Regions from separate parts of the Pseudomonas sp. TUM25319 genome, predicted to be linked through region 1. Evidence: riboswitches for the same ligand, from Rfam matches in the RefSeq annotation. Region 1 holds a riboswitch; each other region holds the start of a gene.

Region 1 (3,898 bases):
CCTTCCGCGCAGCTGCGGCAATAGGTGCATTCGAACGAACAGATCATCGCATCGCGGCTGTCGCCTGGCAGGTCGGTGGCGCAGCATTCGCAGCAGGGGCGGAGCTCAAGCATGAAGGTAGTCCTTTGAAATATGCCGAAGCCCTAGGTTGAAGGGGCTGCGAAGGCAATGCAAGTGGCCATTATGGGCGATACAGGTGCGCGTGTCCGGCCCGGTACAGCGCCGACTCGCTGAAGCTGTCGCTGGACAGCACCCGCCCCACCAGGATCAGCGCGGTGCGGCGGAACCCCTTGCGCTCGCTCTGCCCGACGATGTCGTCGAGGGTGCCCAGCACCCAGTCCTGGTCCGGCCAGGTGGCGCGGTGGACCACGGCAATCGGACAGTCACCGCCGTAGTGCGGGCGCAGTTCCTCGACGATCCGTGCCAGATGACGGACCCCGAGGTGAATCGCCATGGTCGTGCCGTGCGCCGCCAGGCTGGCCAGCGCCTCGCCCTCGGGCATGGGCGAGCTGTCGGCGAAGCGGGTGAGGATCACGCTCTGGGCAATGTCCGGCAGGGTCAGCTCGCAGCCCAGCAGCGCGGCACTGGCAGCGGTGGCGGTGACGCCGGGGACGATCTCGTAGTGAATGCCCAGCTCGCGCAAATGGCGGATCTGCTCACCAATCGCGCCGTACAGGCTGGGGTCGCCGCTGTGCACCCGGGCTACGTCCTGGCCCTTGGCGTGGGCGGCGCTGATGGCGTCGATGATCTGTTGCAGGTGCAGCTCGGCGCTGTTGATCAGAGTCTCGGCACTGTGGCCTTCGAGCACTGCAGCGGGTACCAGGGAGCCGGCGTAGATGATCACCGGGCACTGGCGGATCAGGCGCTGGCCCTTGACGGTGATCAGCTCCGGGTCGCCGGGGCCGGCGCCGATGAAATAGACGGTCATGACGAATCCTTGGACGAGAGGCGGCGGATTATCCGCCAAAGGACGGTGCCCAGGCCAATGCCAGGGTCATGTCGTCCTGCACGATACGGGTGATGCGCAGTTGCGCGATGCCGCCGCCGGCCTGTTCGGCCAAGGCCAGGGCGCTGCTTTCGGCCACGCCGTGGCAGCCGCTGTGGCGAAAGGCGATGGCGGAATGGTGACTCAGGCGTGAGGCAAAGGGCGCCAGTTGCGCGGCGCTGAAGAAGATCAGCGGCAGGTCGAGGTCGGCCGCCAGGCGCAGCAGGCCGGGTTCGTTGCGCTTGAGGTCGATGCTGGCCAGGCCAGCGAGGGCGGAAACGGGCAGGTCATGGGCCTGCAGGGTCTGCCGCAGCAGTCTGGCCAGAGCACTGGCCGAATTGCCGCGACGGCAGCCCAGCCCGGCGAACAGCGGGGTTACGCCGGGTGTAACGGTCATCAGGCCGCCTGGCGACGGTACAGCCAGGCGCTGATCAGGCCCAGGGCGACCCAGAACGCGGCGTTGGTCAGCAGCGAAGCGACGATGAACTGCGACTCCAGGGCCTCCGGTGCCAGGCTCTCATGCACTTCAGGTTGCGGCGCGCCGATCACGTGGGGGAGGACCAGCAGCACCAGGCCTACGGCCTTGAGCAGCCAGTTGCCGGCGAACACGATCAGGGCCAGGCCCACGGCGGTGGCGGCGGCAGTGCCGACCCACCAGTACTGACGCAGGGCCAGGTCGGCGGCGGCGGTGCCGGGCAGTTCGGGCGGCAGGCCGAGGTTCGGTGCCAGGCAGAACACGGCGAAACCGCCCAGGCCCCAGAGGGCGCCGGTGGCCACGCGTCCCGGGCTGCGGAGGGTGTACATGGCGGCGAGCAGCAGGGCAAAGCCCACCGCGACCACCAGGTTGCCACCGGTGGTGGACAGCACGCGCTGCCAGCCATCTTCCGGCGACCAGGCTTCGGCGTCGTGGTGATGTTCTTCAGTGGCGGCGGCGCCGGCATGCTCGTGTTCGTGAGCGGCCGGGGCGGCGGTTTCATAGGTTTCCGCCTGGAGGATCAGCGGCGACACCCAGAAGCTCTGCAACAGGGTCAACAGCAGGGCGGCCAGCAGGCCGGCGAAGCCTGCGGTGCGGGCAATGCGCATGAACATTCGGGCAGGCCTCAGTGGCAGGGGAAGGCGGCGCTGTGGCGGGTGTCGTGAGCGGCGTTATGCACCGCTTCGATGTGCGAGAACCCGGCGAAGTAGACCAGGCACAGGCCCAGTACCGAGGCGCTTACGGCGGCGACGATACGCTGGCTGAGGGTGACGGGTGTGGCGATGGAAGGACGGGCTGTGGTGATCGGCATGGCGCTTTCCTCTTGGTGTTATCGGCAACAGGCAAGCGCGAAGAACCCCTGACCGGACTCGCCCAGGAGTTGCAACGTCGCCCGCCCACCGCAGGTTTGGTCAATGCTGGTCTGGGCCGGTCTCCGGGCTGGCGAGGGTGGATGAACAACTCCAACCGTGGCGTCACCTTCCCATGCCGAACTGCTGGCACAGTGGATCAGACGCTTTCCTCGCTTACCGTTGCGGGGGCAGCACCGGCTTTTACCGGTTTCCCGTTTCACCTTTTGTAATAAAAAAGGCACCCAAACGAATCGCGCTAGGAAATCACGCGCGTTGACATCCGTCAATACAGCGGTTGACCGACTTCCGGGCACTGCGTAGCCTTGCCGATTCGAGGTTCTTCGGCGCGGGCCGGAGCTAGGTTCTGTACGAAAAGTCTTGAGACGAAGGTCAGGCAAGGCGAAAACAGCCGAGGAAGCGGAGTTGACTGGTTGTCAATGAGCATTCCGAGGCTGTTTTCAACGCAGCATCACCGAGTATCAAGGCTTTTCGTACAGAACCGAAGAGGGGAACGCGGTGCGCCTTTATTGGCCAGGCCGCGGCTGCCCCCGCAACTGTAGGCGCTGCCAGCATCGACACAGCCACTGCCCAGACGGCGGGAAGGCGTCGGTGACGCCCTGAAGGGCACAGCGCGAGCCAGGAGACCTGCCTCGTACAGTTTCCGACATTCAACCGGGCGGGGTGATCCGGTGGCGAACGCGCCCAGGCCAGACGGCCTGCGGCTCCCGTCCCGCATGCCCGCCATCCTGCCAAGGGCATCCGACATGAAAACACTGGCCAAACTCCCCGTCACCATCGTCACCGGCTTCCTCGGTTCGGGCAAAACCACCCTGCTGCGGCACATGCTGGACAACGCCCAGGGCCGCCGCATCGCGGTGATCGTCAACGAGTTCGGCGAGCTGGGCATCGACGGCGAGATCCTCAAACAATGCAGCATCGGCTGCACCGAGGAAGAGGCCAGCGGCCGTGTCTACGAGCTGGCCAACGGCTGCCTGTGCTGCACCGTCCAGGAAGAGTTCTTCCCGGTGATGCGCGAACTGGTGGCCCGTCGCGGCGATCTCGACCATATCCTGATCGAAACCAGCGGCCTGGCGCTGCCCAAGCCTCTGGTACAAGCCTTCCAGTGGCCGGAAATCCGCAATGCCTGCACCGTCGACGCGGTCATCACCGTGGTCGACAGCCCGGCCGTGGCCGCCGGCACCTTCGCCGCCTTCCCCGAGCAGGTGGACGCCCAGCGTAAGCTGGACCCGAACCTGGACCACGAATCGCCGCTGCACGAGCTGTTCGCCGACCAACTGGCCAGCGCCGACCTGGTGGTGCTGAACAAGGCCGACCTGATCGCCGCCGACGCCCTGGCTGCGGTGCGTGCCGAAGTGGCCGAAGAGCTGCCGCCTGCGGTGAAGGTGATCGAGGCGAGCAAAGGCGTGTTGCCACTGGACGTGCTGCTGGGCCTGGGCGCCGAGTCCGAAGCTCATATCGATGGCCGGCGCACCCACCACGACAGCCACCATGATGACGACGACCACGACGATCACGATCACGACGCCTTCGATTCCATCTCCCTGGAACTGCCGGAAGCCGACGAAG
Region 2 (3,898 bases), 1.1 Mb from region 1:
CGCCCGCCAGTTGCACAGCCACAGCCGGCCGGGCGACCGCGTCGCGCTGTTCTTTCCCCAGGGGCTGGAGTTCATCGCCAGCTTTCTCGGCTGCCTGCTGGCCGGGCGCATTGCCGTGCCGGTCAACCTGCCGACCCGGCGCCGCGTCGAACGCTGCCTGAAGATCCTCGACGACAGCGGCAGCCGCCTGTTGCTGGTGGCCGAGAGCGAACGCCCGGCCTTGCGCGAGGCGTTCGCCCGCAGCAGCGCCGAAGGGCTCGCCCTGCTCAGCCCGACCAGCGAGTGCGACGCCGAAGCAAGCTGGAGCCGACCGGAGGACAACGACCCGCAGCGCACCGCCTTCCTGCAGTACACCTCGGGATCGACCTCGGCACCCAAGGGCGTGATCGTCAGCCACGCCAACATCAGCGCCAACCTGCGCATGATGCGCGACGCCTGGGCACTGGATCACACCAGCGATTTCGTCACCTGGCAGCCGCACCACCACGACATGGGGCTGATCCTCGGCCAATTGCTGCCCATCGTACTGGGCAACCACACGGTGATCCTGTCGCCAGCCACCTTCGTTCGCCAGCCACTGGTCTGGCTGCAGGCCATCGCCCGTTACCGCGCACGCCTGGCCGGCGGCCCGAACTTCGCCTACAACCTCGCCGTGGAACGCTACGACGCCCGCCGCCTGGAAGGCCTGGACCTGTCCTGCTGGACCCACGCCCTCAACGGCGCCGACGTGGTGCGTCCGGCCAGCCTGACGCGCTTCGCCGAGTGCTATGGCGCCCATGGTTTTGCCGCCAGCGCCTTCCTACCCTGCTACGGCCTGGCCGAGGCGACCCTGTTCGTGTCCGGTGGCCCCCATGGGCGACCGGTACGCACCCTCAGTGCCGACCCGCAGGCGCTGGCACTGGAACAGCGCTTGCGCCGGCCCGTCGACCCGGCCAATGCGCAGGTGCTGGTGGGCTGTGGCGAGCCTTCGTGGGAGGTGCAGGTAGCGATCGTCGACCCCGCCACACGGCAACGTTGCGAAATCGGGCAGATCGGCGAGATCTGGCTGCGCGGCCCGGCCATCGCTCGCGGTTACTGGCAGAACCCGGAGGCCACCGAGGCAGGCTTTCGCGCGCGCCTCGACGACGGCAGCGAACACCACTGGCTGCGCACCGGCGACCTGGGCTTCGTCGAGGAACAGGACCGCCAGCTCTACATCGGCGGCCGCCTGAAGGACCTGATCATCTGCGAGGGCCGCAACCTGCACCCGGAAGACATCGAGCACACGGTGATCGAGGCGCTGCGCGATGCAAGGGCACAAAGCTGCGCCGTGTTCAGCCACGACAACGAACAACAGCGCCAGACCCTGGTCGCCGCCATCGAGCTGAACCGCGAGCTCAAGCGCTGGCTGCGCGACGATCCGCGCCAGCTCAAGGCCACCGTGCGCGGCGCGGTGACGGACAGCCACGGCGTGACCCTGAATCGCATCGTGTTCGTCCAGCCCACCAGCATCCACAAGACCACCAGCGGCAAGATCCAGCGCGGCAGGATGCGCCAGCTCTACCTGGCGGCCCAACTGGAACTGCTCGATGACGCCTGAGACGGGCCTGGTGCAGTGGCTGGCCGACGACGCGGCGCCGGTCAGCCTGGTGTGCTTTCACTGCGCCGGCGGCAGTGCACAGGGGTTCTTCCCGTGGAAAAAAGCCGTGGCCGGCCGCTGCGAACTGTATGCGGTGGAACTGCCCGGCCGTACCCGGCGACTGCGCGAGCCCTTCGCCCGCTCGCTGGCGGAGCTGGCCGGGCACTTCGCCGAGCAGTGCCAGCGGCTGCCGGACAAACCGCTGGTGCTGTTCGGCCACAGCCTGGGGGCCCTGCTCGCCTACGAAACCGCCCGCCACCTGCTGGCCGCGGGCGCCCGGCGACCCTCGCGGCTGCTGGTGGCGTCACGGCAAAGCCCGGACTGGCTGCCAGTCTGCGCCGGCCTGCCGCCGCTGACCGACCGCGCCCTGCGCGACTACCTCGCCGACCTCGCCGGCACGCCCAGGGAAGTGCTGGACAACCCGGCGATGATGGACCTCACCGTACCGATCCTGCAGGCCGACCTTGAACTGATCCTCGACTACCGCCATCGGTACCAGCAGCCGCTGGAGATCCCCGTGGTGGCTTTCGGGGCGCTGGAGGACCGCCAGGTGAGCTACGAGTCGCTGCTGGCCTGGCGTCGGGTCAGCGGTGCCGGGTTCTCCCTGCGCATGAGCGACGGCGGGCACTTTGCGGTGATGGGGCAAATCGAAAGCGTGCTGCGGGCCCTGGGCTGACGCCCGGGGCTGGCCCTGCGCCGCTCTATCCCGTACCATCGCGCCCCGCCGGTTTCCGAAAGGAATTAATAGGGAATCCGTGCGCGCCGCCCACCGGCGCGAAAACGGAACTGCCCCCGCAACTGTAGGCGCCGAGCCTGCTCCTCATCGAACGCCACTGGGCCACGCCCGGGAAGGCTGGAGCAGTGCCAGGACGCGCCAGTCAGGAGACCTGCCGGCCAGCAGCATCACAAACCCACCGGCGGGGTGTCCGGAAAGGGCATCCCGTCTGCGCACGGCAACCGTCTTCACGGCTGCCCGGCGTGCGTCCGCGTGTTTTTCCGGGGTGTGTTTTCCAGACCTGTGCCGTGTCACCGCACACGTTCGAATGGAGATCGCATCCGCATGTCACCGTCCCGTCTCGCCCTAGCCCTGCTCGCCAGCCTCGGCCTGAACCACGCCGCTGTCGCCGCGCCTACCCAGTACCCGCTCACCGTGGACAACTGCGGCATGAAGCTGACCTTCGACCAGGCGCCCGCCCGCGCCGTGACCATCGGCCAGTCCGGTACCGAGATGTTCTATGCCCTGGGCCTGGAACAGAAGCTGGCCGGCACCTCGCTGTGGTTCAGCGATGTCCCCGAACGCTTCAAGGCGCAGAACGCGAAGGTCGAGCGTCTGGCCGACAACGACCCCAGCTTCGAGGCGGTGATCGGCAAGCGGCCCGGCCTGGTGGCGGTGCAGTTCGAGTGGATGGTCGGACCGCAAGGCGTGGTCGGCACCCGCGAGCAGTTCGCCGACCTCAAGGTGCCGACCTACCTGATGCCGTCCGACTGCGAAGGCAAGGACAACCTCAGCGGCGCCGACGGCACCCGCCTGCAACCGTTCCAGATCGACAGCCTGTACAAGAGCATCGAGCAACTGGCGCAGATCATGGACGTGAGCGAGCGCGGCGATGCCGTGGTCAACGACCTCAAGGCGCGTCTGGCCAAGGTCACCGCCAGCGCCGGCCAGCGCCGCGAAGAAAACCAGTCGGCGGTGTTCTGGTTCTCCAGCGCCGACCTCGACATCGACCCCTACGTGGCCGGGCGCAAGGGTATTCCCGACTTCATGCTCAACACCCTGGGCATGCGTAACGTCATCGAGTCCGATGAGGAATGGCCGACCGTGGGCTGGGAAACCATCGCCAAGGCCAACCCGACCTTCCTGGTGATCGCCCGCATGGACCGCCGCCGCTTCCCCGCCGACGATTACCTGAAGAAACTCGAGTTCCTCAAGAACGATCCGGTCACCCGCAACATGGACGCAGTGAAAAACGACCGCATCGTCATCATCGACGCCAACTCGATGCAGGCCAGCCTGACCCTGATCGATGGCATCGAAGCCCTGGCCGCCGCCAGCCAGAAGGCCCGTTGATGCTCCACGCCCTTGCCCGTCTCGCCCTGCGCTCGCTGGGCCATGCACTGTGGGTCGGCGCCCTGCTGGCCCTGGCGGTGATCGCCGCGGCCAGCATCGGCGAAACGCGCCTCGGGCTGTCCGTGGTGCTGGACGTGCTGGGCAACAAGTTGTGGAGTGCCGGGCATCTGCTCGACCCCATCGACGAAGGCATCATCTGGAACTATCGCCTG
Region 3 (3,898 bases), 1.3 Mb from region 1:
GCGACGGGCTTACCCTCTGCCGCAAACGCTAGCGGGCTTTCGACACCCGCCAGATCACATTGCCCACATCATCGGCCACCAACAGGCCGCCGCGCCCGTCATTGATCACTCCGACCGGCCGCCCCATGGCCTTGCCATCGTCATTGAGAAATCCGGTCAGCAGATCGATGGGCTTGCCCGCCGGCTTGCCGTCTGCGCTGAACGGCACGAACAGCACCTTGTAGCCGCTGTGGGGCTTGCGGTTCCACGAACCGTGCTGGCCGATGAGCGCACCCTGGTCGAAGGGCGGAGGCAATACGCCGGGTTCGGCGAAGGTCAGGCCCAGGGAAGCGGTATGCGGGCCGACCGCATAGTCGGGGGCGATGGCCTTGGCCACCAGGTTCGGGTCTTGCGGCTGTACCCGGACATCCACATGCTGGCCATAGTAGCTATAGGGCCAGCCATAGAAGCCACCGTCGCGCACCGAAGTGATGTAGTCCGGCACCAGGTCGCTGCCGATCTCGTCGCGCTCGTTCACCGCCGTCCACAGTTGCCCGCTGTGGGGCTCCCAGGCCAGACCATTGGGGTTGCGCAGGCCGGACGCGAAGATCCGGTGCTGGCCCGTGGCAGGGTCGACTTCCCAGATCGCCGCGCGGCCTTGCTCCTGGTCCATGCCGTTCTCGGCAACGTTGCTGTTGGAGCCGACGGTGACATAGAGCTTCTTGCCATCGCGGCTGGCGATGACGTTCTTGGTCCAGTGATGGTTCAGCGGTCCGCCCGGCAGGTCCGTCACGGGTTGGCCGGGGCCGCTGATCGACGTGCTGCCGGGCTGATACTGGAAGCGCAGCAGCCGGTCGGTGTCGGCGACGTAGAAATCGTTGCCCACCAGCGCCATGCCGAAGGGCGAATTGAGGTTGTCGAGGAAGACCGTGCGGGTTTCCGCCACGCCGTCGCCATCGGCGTCCCGCAGCAGGCTGATGCGGTTGGCGCTTGGCACTCCGGCGCCGGCGCGGGCCATGACTTTTTTCATCACCCAACCCTTGATGCCCTTGCCATCCTCGGGTTTCGGCGGGGCGTTGGTTTCCGCCACCAGCACATCGCCGTTGGGCAGTACGTAGAGCCAGCGCGGGTGGTCCAGGCCGCTGGCGAAGGCCGCCACCTGGGTGCCGGGTGCGGCGGTCGGCTTGCCGCCGTCGGGCCAGCCGACGGCGGGGGCGATGTTCACGGTAGGGATCAGGGTCTTGTTCGGTTCCGGCAGTTGCGGCGAAGGGCCGCTGCCGTCGGTGACCTGGAGGCGGGCGTTTTCACCGCAGGCGCTCAGGCCGGTAGTGATTGCCAGCAGCAAGGCGATGCGCAGTGAAGACATGGTCCGCTCCTTTCTCTTGACCGGTCGGTCTACAAGGTCAGAGGTGGAGCGGACGCCGGAGGTTCAATCGGTGCAGTCAGGCCTGTTTCAGCAGCAGGGCGACACCGGGGTAATACTGCCCGAGTTCGTCGTGCAACTTCCGGTAGCCATAGGGGAAGCACCAGGCAATCGCGCAGGCGTTGTGCTTTTGCAGGTCGTCGACGAAGTCCTGCAGTTCCTCCGGGCTGGCGTACTGGCCGAGCTTGCACGGGCTGGCGAACAGCGTGGCGATCTTCAACTGGCTGGGATAGGCGATGCTTCGGGCCGTGGTGGTCGCTTCCTGCAGGGCGCTGCTCAGATCGACCCGGCCCACTTTCGGCCAGCGCTGGCTGACATGCAGGTACGCCGATTCGTCGCGGCTGGCCACCAGCAGGTCGCAGCGGGCGCCGCGTTCGCATTCGTCGCGCTGCTTCTTGCTCTGGAAATCCTGCAGGGTCACCAGTTCGGCTTGCCAGAGGGCGCTGGAGAGAATCCCGAGGTTGCTCCGGGCGCTTTGCCAATACGGGCCTTCGTTGTCGCCGAGGACCTGGTTGAAGCGCTCGATGCACTCGCCCCAGCGCTCCAGCGCCGGGCGCAGGAATTCCAGGCTGGGGTTGTTGATGATCAGGCCTTGCATGCTGCTCTCCTTCGTAATTGTTGTACGAGCTACAGCGGGAAAAGCGTGGCACTTTGATATCACTGCGCAGAGTGTGGCACAAGACGACAGAAACGCCATCGAACGCGCCGTACAGGGCGCCTTTCATTGACGCTCCGGATGCAACCCTCTAACCTTCGCGACTTGTTTCAGGTGCTCTGTGGCCCGCCGGCCGACAGGGTGAAACAGGGAAGCCGGTGAGCGCGTCAGGCACGCGTCATTCCGGCGCTGCCCCCGCAACGGTAAATGAGTCAAGGCTGCGCATGGCCACTGGGTGTCGTCACCCGGGAAGGCGCCCGGCCAGGGTTTCGCTACCCGCTCATGAGCCCGGAGACCGGCCTGCGACAGTTCAACGGCATCACGGAGGGTGATGCGCGGTTTTCCGGGCGACGCCGCCTGGCTTCTGCGCGTGTTCCGTGTGCCACCATCCCTTATCTGTCGCCACTGGCCGTTGATTTCGGTCCAGCCTGGGCCGACAGTGGCTCGCGGAGATCCCGATGACCGAATCCACCGAACGTGACGAACGCCACCTGGCGCGCATGCAGCGCAAGAAGGCGGTGATCGACGAGCGTATCGCCAATGCCCCCAACGAATGCGGCCTGCTGCTGGTGCTCAGCGGCAACGGCAAGGGCAAGAGCAGTTCGGCGTTCGGCATGCTTGCCCGGGCCATGGGCCACGGCATGCAGTGCGGCGTGGTGCAGTTCATCAAGGGCCGCAATGCCACCGGCGAAGAGCTGTTCTTCCGTCGCTTCCCCGAGCAGGTGCGCTACCACGTGATGGGCGAGGGCTTTACCTGGGAAACCCAGGACCGCCAGCGCGACATCGCCGCCGCCGAAGCGGCCTGGGCGGTGTCCCGGCAACTGCTGCAGGATCCGGCCATCGGCTTCGTGGTCCTCGACGAACTGAACATTGCCCTCAAGCACGGTTATCTGGATCTCGACCAGGTGCTCGCCGACCTGCAGGCGCGTCCGCCGATGCAGCACGTGATCGTCACCGGCCGCGGCGCCAAGGACGACATGATCGAACTGGCCGACACCGTCACCGAAATGGGCATGATCAAGCACGCCTTCCAGGCCGGTATCCGGGCGCAGAAGGGCGTCGAACTATGAGCGACACCCGGCATTGCCCGGCGGTGCTGATCGCCGCGCCGGCCTCCGGCCAGGGCAAGACCACCGTCACCGCCGCCCTGGCGCGCCTGCATCGCAACCAGGGGCGCGAGGTGCGGGTGTTCAAGTGCGGCCCTGATTTCCTTGACCCGATGATTCTCGAGCGCGCCAGCGGCGCGCCGGTGTATCAGCTCGACCTGTGGATGGTCGGCGCCGAAGAAAGCCGTCGCCTGCTCTGGGAGGCGGCCGCCGAAGCCGACCTGATCCTGATCGAGGGCGTGATGGGGCTGTTCGACGGTACGCCGTCCAGCGCCGACCTGGCCCGCCATTTTGGCGTACCGGTGCTGGCAGTGATCGACGGCACTGCCATGGCCCAGACCTTCGGCGCCCTGGCCCTTGGCTTGGCGCGCTATCAGCCGGACCTGCCGTTTGCCGGTGTGCTGGCCAACCGTGTCGGCTCGCTGCGCCATGCGCAACTGCTGGAAGGCAGCCTGACCGAAGGGCTGCGCTGGTACGGTGGACTGTCGCGGGAAACCGCTATCGAACTGCCGAGCCGGCATCTGGGGCTGGTCCAGGCCAGCGAGCTGACTGACCTCGACCTGCGTCTCGATGCCGCCGCCAAGGCCCTCGGCGACAGTTGCCAGTCGTCGCTGCCGCCCCCGGTGGCCTTTGCCGCGCCCGAGCCGGTCGCCACCGAGCGCCGCTTGCAGGGCGTGCGCATCGCGGTGGCCCGTGACGAAGCCTTCGCCTTCACCTATGGCGCCAACCTCGATC

The links. Region 1 has a riboswitch for cobalamin ahead of AC05QJ_RS19085 (CbtB domain-containing protein). Riboswitches for the same ligand answer to the same signal wherever they lie in the genome.
Region 2: linked by a shared signal. The riboswitch ahead of AC05QJ_RS14125 (ABC transporter substrate-binding protein) and the one ahead of AC05QJ_RS19085 (CbtB domain-containing protein) in region 1 are both predicted to bind cobalamin.
Region 3: linked by a shared signal. The riboswitch ahead of cobO (cob(I)yrinic acid a,c-diamide adenosyltransferase) and the one ahead of AC05QJ_RS19085 (CbtB domain-containing protein) in region 1 are both predicted to bind cobalamin.

The regions. Positions count from the first base shown of each region.
Region 1 covers NZ_CM150751.1:4,136,880-4,140,777, reverse strand. The annotation lists gene AC05QJ_RS19105 (DUF1272 domain-containing protein) at 1-113, opposite strand, end outside; gene cobM (precorrin-4 C(11)-methyltransferase) at 182-928, opposite strand; gene AC05QJ_RS19095 (cobalamin biosynthesis protein) at 957-1,382, opposite strand; gene AC05QJ_RS19090 (CbtA family protein) at 1,382-2,074, opposite strand; gene AC05QJ_RS19085 (CbtB domain-containing protein) at 2,086-2,271, opposite strand; cobalamin riboswitch at 2,369-2,572, opposite strand; cobalamin riboswitch at 2,778-2,978, shown strand; gene cobW (cobalamin biosynthesis protein CobW) at 3,076-3,898, shown strand, end outside.
Region 2 covers NZ_CM150751.1:2,998,929-3,002,826, reverse strand. The annotation lists gene AC05QJ_RS14135 (fatty acyl-AMP ligase) at 1-1,579, shown strand, start outside; gene AC05QJ_RS14130 (thioesterase II family protein) at 1,569-2,294, shown strand; cobalamin riboswitch at 2,327-2,527, shown strand; gene AC05QJ_RS14125 (ABC transporter substrate-binding protein) at 2,679-3,686, shown strand; gene AC05QJ_RS14120 (FecCD family ABC transporter permease) at 3,686-3,898, shown strand, end outside.
Region 3 covers NZ_CM150751.1:5,464,364-5,468,261, reverse strand. The annotation lists gene AC05QJ_RS24690 (O-methyltransferase) at 1-32, shown strand, start outside; gene AC05QJ_RS24685 (PQQ-dependent sugar dehydrogenase) at 29-1,345, opposite strand; gene AC05QJ_RS24680 (hypothetical protein) at 1,422-2,000, opposite strand; cobalamin riboswitch at 2,153-2,375, shown strand; gene cobO (cob(I)yrinic acid a,c-diamide adenosyltransferase) at 2,516-3,127, shown strand; gene AC05QJ_RS24670 (cobyrinate a,c-diamide synthase) at 3,124-3,898, shown strand, end outside.